2 linked regions of the Cupriavidus necator genome follow. The protein of the gene in region 1 binds, or shares a complex with, the protein of each later gene. Links are inferred from orthologs where the notes say so. Each region holds a gene or a part of one and is shown on either strand. Other genes may lie near its edges.

Region 1 (3,035 bases):
AGACCGCCATGCGCGCGCGCGAAACGGAGCGCCTCGGCACCATCCGCCTGCTGCTGGCCGCCATCAAGCAGCGCGAGGTCGATGAGCGCGTGGAACTGGACGATACCGCCGTGCTGGCCGTGGTCGAGAAGCTGATCAAGCAGCGCAAGGATTCGATCTCGCAGTTCCGGCAGGCGGGCCGCAATGACCTGGCAGACAAGGAGTCGGCGGAAGTCGAAGTGCTGCAGGCCTACATGCCCGCCGCGCTGTCGGACGAGGAAGTCGCCGCCGAGGTCCAGCAGGCCGTTGCCGCCACTGGTGCCGCCGGTCCGCAGGACATGGGCAAGGTCATGGGCGTGCTCAAGGGCAAGCTGGCCGGCCGTGCCGACATGACCGCCGTATCGGCCCTGGTCAAGGCGGCACTTGCAGCAAAGTAAATACTGATTTAATCGGTTGCTGGCAAGATAAGCACCGGATCCGCGTGGTTCGGTGCAGTTGCACGGAGATGTCACGTAGTCCGGGCGGCCCTATCACGCTGCACTACAATATTCCGATAGCAGCCGGGCGCCGCACCGGTCACGCATTCCTAAAAGAAGCCGCCCGCCGCGGGACGGCCATGCCTCAGGACGGTCAGTCGGGTGATTCCGCAATCCTTTATTCAGGACCTGCTCAACCGTGTCGACATTGTCGATGTGGTGGGCAAGTATGTGCAGCTGAAGAAGGGCGGCGCCAATTTCATGGGGCTGTGCCCCTTCCATAACGAGAAATCGCCGTCATTCACGGTGTCGCCGACCAAGCAGTTCTACCACTGCTTCGGATGTGGCGCCCACGGCTCGGCCATCGGCTTCCTGATGGAGTTTTCCGGCCAGTCCTACCCGGAAGCGGTGCGCGAGCTGGCCCAGTCGGTCGGCATGAGCGTGCCGGAAGAGCGCGACCGTCTGCCGCCCGGGCAGCGCGCGGAGCAGCAGGCCCGTTCGGTGGCGCTGTCCGACGCCATGACCCGCGCCACCGATTTCTACCGCCGCCAGCTGCGAAGCGCGCCGCAGGCGATCCAGTACCTGAAGGGCCGTGGCCTGACCGGCGAGATCGCCGCGAACTTTGGCCTGGGCTACGCGCCGGATGACTGGCAGGGCCTGGAGGCCGTATTCGGCAGCTATCGTGATGACAACGTGTCGGCGCCGCTGGTCGAGTGCGGCCTGCTGATCGAAAGCGACAAGCGCGATGCGGACGGCAAGCCGCGCCGCTACGACCGCTTCCGCGACCGCATCATGTTCCCTATCCGCAACACCAAGGGGGCCGTGATCGGCTTCGGCGGGCGCGTGATGGGGCAGGGCGAGCCCAAGTACCTGAACTCGCCCGAGACTCCGCTGTTCAGCAAGGGCACGGAGCTGTACGGGCTGTTCGAGGCCCGTCACGCAATCCGGGAAACCGGCTACGTGCTGGTGGTCGAAGGGTATATGGACGTCGTGGCGCTGGCCCAGCTCGGTTTTGCCAATGCCGTTGCCACCCTGGGCACGGCGTGCACCCCTGTGCACGTGCAGAAGCTGCTGCGCCAGACCGACGCCGTGGTGTTCTCGTTCGACGGCGACTCTGCCGGGCGCCGCGCGGCCCGGCGCGCGCTGGAAGCCTGCCTGCCGCATGTGGCGGACAACAAGACCATCCGCTTCCTGTTCCTGCCGGCCGAGCATGATCCGGACAGCTATGTGCGCGAAGAGGGCACCGAGGCCTTTGCCACCCAGGTGCGCAACGCCATGCCGCTGTCGCGCTTCCTGCTGCAGTCGGTCACCGAAGACCTGGACCTGCGCCAGCCCGAGGGCCGCGCCCGGGCCCAGTACGAGGCCAAGCCGCTGCTGCAGGCCATGCCCGCCGGCGGCCTGAGGCTACAGATTGTGCGCGAACTTGCCGATGCCACGGGAACGACACCCGCGGAGATCGAAGCCATCTGCGGCCTGCGCAGCGACCCGGCCCGCGTCGGCCGCTTCGCCCAGCCGCGCCCGCGCACGCGCCGCCAGGCCCCGACCGGGCTGGAGCAGCGGGTGATCCAGCTGCTGATGTGCTATCCGGCACTGTCGGCGAGGCTGGACGAGGATGCGCGCGCGCTGCTGCTGGGCGGCGAGAGCAGCGACAGTGAAGTGCTGGCGCACCTGGTGGAGGCGTGCGACAGCGTGCAGGGCGAGGTCAATTTTGCGGCCTTCAGCGAACACCTGGCCCAGTCGCCCTATGCCGAGGTGTATGCCGTGGCGCGTGCCGCGGTGCTGCGAGAAGAGATCGAAGAGGCACCCGCAATACAGGATTTCGATGCGGCCATTACCAAGCTGCTGGCCGAGCCGCTGCGGCGCGAGCTCGACGGCCTGCAGGCGGAGGTAGTGGCCGGCACGGCCGATGAAGCGGCCAAGCAGCGCATGCGCTGGCTGGTGGGCGAAATCCACCGGCGGCGCCAACTTGGCTGAGGTGCCTGTGTGCGCCCTGGTCATCAACCAGGAGGTGGCAGTAAGCGTTGGATAAGGGACTGGGCCCGGCCCCGCCGAGCTTAAGCCTTGATTTTTCAGGTGAAAACCTCACCTGATAGGGAGCCGGCTATGCGTGGCGTGCTACAATAGCCGGTTTGGATTGCGAAATCTTTCTCTCCAGTTCTGGTGAAAGTGAGCGTGCCAATGGCAAAGGCCAAAGCAACCGAAAGGGTTACCTCTAAAGCTCCCCAATCAGGGAGCGGCAAGGCGTCTGTGAAAACAACGGCGGCGAAGACATCGACCGCGTCAGTCAAGACACCAGCCCGGTCTGCGCCATCAAAGTCCGTGCGTAGCGCGCAAGCGCCCGCCGTGACGACTCCCGCCAGGACTCGCACATCCGAAAAGACAAAGGCCTCGACTTCGGCACGCGAGAGCGGCAAGAGCGCCAGTACGAGCGGCAAGGTCGCCGCATCTGCACCAGTGAAAGGCAAGAGTATCACCGTGGCGAAACAGCAGAATACCGAAGTCGAGAGCAAGCGAGCGGCAGCCGCCGGCGCCAAGAGTGGGGAAGCCAAGGCTGGCACCACCACTACGGCAACCAAGGCG
Region 2 (2,891 bases), 480 kb from region 1 along the record:
AGAACTGATCAGGCCATAGGTCCGTTAAGGAGAGAATACGATGCAAATTATTCTGCTGGAAAAAGTCATCAACCTGGGCAACCTGGGTGACATCGTCAAGGTGAAGGACGGTTACGCCCGTAACTTCCTGATCCCGGGCAAGAAGGCCCGCCGTGCTACGCAAACCGCGATCGCCGAATTCGAAGTCAAGCGCGCCGAGCTGGAAAAGGCCGCTGCCGAGAAGCTGGCCGCCGCGCAAGCCGAAGGCGAGAAGCTGAGCGGCCTGAGCGTCCAGATCAGCCAGAAGTCGGGTGTGGACGGCCGCCTGTTCGGTTCCGTGACCAATGCCGACATCGCTGAAGCCCTGGCTGGCCAAGGCTTCAAGCTGGAAAAGGCCCAGGTTCGCATGCCGAACGGTCCGCTGAAGATGGTGGGCGACCACCCGGTCAGCGTTGCGCTGCACACGGACGTCGTGGTCGACGTGACCGTGTCGGTCGTGGGTGAGAGCGTCTAAGGACGTGCCGCCTTGCCGGCGCGCTGCGCCGGCTGAAGCACCGCAAGCAAGAAAGGCAGGAGCCCCGGCTCCTGCCTTTTTTTGTTGCCCGCTTGTCTTTGCCTGCCCGGTCGCCAAATGTCCGGCGAAGTGCGTCCTCCCGCCGTTATAATGCCTCCCCATGAACGCGCCCGTCGCCGACCCCCAACTCGAGAACCTCAAAGTCCCGCCGCATTCCATCGAAGCCGAGCAATCGGTGCTGGGTGGCCTGCTGCTGGACAACGCCGCCTGGGACCGCATTGCGGACTTCATTTCCGAGGCGGATTTCTATCGTTTTGACCACCGGATGATCTTCCAGAGCATCGCCCGGTTGATCTCGGCCACCAAGCCGGCCGACGTGATCACGGTCTATGAAATGCTGCAGGTCGCCGGCAAGGCCGAGGAGGTGGGCGGGCTGGCCTACCTGAATTCGCTGGCGCAGAACACGCCCAGCGCGGCCAATATCCGCCGCTACGCGGAGATCGTGCGTGAGCGCTCGGTGCTGCGCAAGCTGGTGACGGCGGCCGACGATATCGCCTCGGCCGCGTTCGCGCCCAAGGGCCGCGAGGTGCGCGAGCTGCTGGATGAGGCCGAGTCCAAGGTTTTTGCGATTGCCGAAGAAGGCTCGCGCGGCCAGAAGGGTTTCCAGGAAATCCAGCCGCTGCTGACCCAGGTGGTCGAGCGCATCGACGAGCTGTACCACCGCGATTCCACCACCGACGTCACCGGCGTGCCGACCGGCTTCATCGACCTGGACAAGATGACCAGCGGCATGCAGCCGGGCGACCTGATCATCGTGGCCGGCCGCCCGTCGATGGGCAAGACCGCGTTCTCGCTGAACATCGGCGAGCATGTGGCAGTGGAGCAGGGCCTGCCGGTGGCAGTGTTCTCGATGGAAATGGCGGGCACCCAGCTGGCCATGCGTATGCTCGGCTCGGTAGGCCGCCTCGACCAGCACCGGCTGCGCACTGGCCGCCTGCTGGATGAAGACTGGCCGCGGCTGACGCATGCGATCCAGCGCATGAACGACACCCAGCTGTTCATCGACGAAACTCCGGCGCTGAACCCGATGGAGCTGCGTGCCCGTTCGCGGCGCCTGGCGCGCCAGTGCGGGCAGCTTGGCCTGATCATCATCGATTACCTCCAGCTGATGTCAGGTTCGGGCGGCGGCGAGAACCGCGCCACGGAAATTTCAGAAATCTCCCGTTCGCTCAAGGGTCTGGCCAAGGAACTCAACTGTCCGGTGATTGCACTGTCGCAGCTGAACCGAAGCCTGGAACAGCGTCCCAACAAGCGTCCGGTGATGTCCGACCTGCGCGAATCCGGCGCTATCGAACAGGATGCCGACGTGATCCTGTTCATCTACCGCGACGAAGTCTATAACGCAGACTCCCAGGACAAGGGCACGGCCGAGATCATTATCGGCAAGCAGCGTAACGGCCCGATCGGCACGGTGCGCCTGACCTTCCTGGGCCAGTTCACCAAGTTCGACAACTTCAGCGGCGGCCCGGCTTTCTTCGACAACGATACCTGACGAAGTCAAGCCAGCCTGCAATCGTCCGTGCGGCGCCGTCTTGTTTGCGCCAAATTCGCGGGCAATGTCCCAGTAACCCTGTAAAATATTGCGCTTTGATGACAGTCGCCACCCGCGACTGTCATGCAACGCGTCCGCTCAATCCTGCAACACAATCAGCAGCGTCACCACGCTGCCACAAGGAACATTCCATGTTCGGCCGATTCATGCCCACGGAGGGCAAGTTCTTCGAATATTTCAACCAGCATGCCGACTGCGCGGTGACCGCCGCCCATGAGCTCCAGGCACTGGTCAACGACTTGCCCAACGCCGAGGCCCATGCCCGCCGCGTCCAGGCCACTGAAAAGAAGGCCGACCGGATCACGCACGACACCATCGACCTGCTCCACAAGACCTTCATCACGCCGCTGGATCGCGACGAGATCCACAAGCTCATCACGACCATGGACGACATCCTGGATCTGATGGAAGACGTGGCCGAGACTATCTCGCTGTACGACGTGACCAACCTGACCGACGAAGCGCTGCGCCTGGCGGCCATCTGCGTGCAGTGCTGCGACCAGGTCAAGATCGCGGTGGGCCTGCTCGAGGACATGGGCAATGCCAGCACCATCCTGAAGACCGCCCAGCAGATCGACCAGCTTGAATCTGAAGCCGACCGCGTGATGCGCTCGGCGATGTCCAAGCTGTTCCGCGACGAGACCGACGTCAAGCGCCTGATCAAGCTGAAGGCCATCTACGAACAGCTCGAGACGATCACCGACAAGTGCGAGGACGTCGCCAACATCATCGAAGGCATCGTCCTGGAAAACGCCTGAGGCGGCAATCGGCATGCAGACCATACAA

Evidence for each region.
Region 2: the proteins of dnaG (region 1) and I6H87_RS14480 are in contact, whole or in part, in a crystal structure (PDB 2R6A), measured with the Geobacillus stearothermophilus proteins. The link is inferred for Cupriavidus necator from one-to-one orthologs. Residues at the interface, in WP_049624496.1 of Geobacillus stearothermophilus: Lys456, Leu457, Leu458, Pro459, Ala460, Asn463, Ala464, Leu467, Leu535, Leu536, Ile537, Ala538, Gln544, Glu545, Asp548, Tyr549, His552; in WP_033016901.1 of Geobacillus stearothermophilus: Ser13, Glu15, Ala16, Gln18, Glu91, Leu92, Asp94, Ala95, Val96, Pro97, Thr98, Ala99, Ala100, Asn101, Tyr104, Tyr105, Ile108.

Annotation. Positions count from the first base shown.
Region 1 is NZ_CP066018.1:2,618,587-2,621,621, forward strand. What follows is about bases 59-3,023. They hold dnaG (DNA primase), read left to right. Parts: upstream 59-617; coding sequence 618-2,429; downstream 2,430-3,023. Other genes in these bases: I6H87_RS12210 (GatB/YqeY domain-containing protein), read left to right, coding at 59-416; I6H87_RS34300 (hypothetical protein), read right to left, coding at 2,525-2,920; rpoD (RNA polymerase sigma factor RpoD), read left to right, coding at 2,910-3,023. Outside these bases: more of I6H87_RS12210, read left to right, coding at 1-58; more of rpoD, read left to right, coding at 3,024-3,035. UniProt on the Escherichia coli protein: RNA polymerase that catalyzes the synthesis of short RNA molecules used as primers for DNA polymerase during DNA replication.
Region 2 is NZ_CP066018.1:3,094,374-3,097,264, forward strand. What follows is about bases 29-2,849. They hold I6H87_RS14480 (replicative DNA helicase), read left to right. Parts: upstream 29-653; coding sequence 654-2,045; downstream 2,046-2,849. Other genes in these bases: rplI (50S ribosomal protein L9), read left to right, coding at 41-493; I6H87_RS14485 (DUF47 domain-containing protein), read left to right, coding at 2,237-2,849. Outside these bases: rpsR (30S ribosomal protein S18), read left to right, coding at 1-8; more of I6H87_RS14485, read left to right, coding at 2,850-2,863; I6H87_RS14490 (inorganic phosphate transporter), read left to right, coding at 2,877-2,891. UniProt on the Escherichia coli protein: The main replicative DNA helicase, it participates in initiation and elongation during chromosome replication. Travels ahead of the DNA replisome, separating dsDNA into templates for DNA synthesis.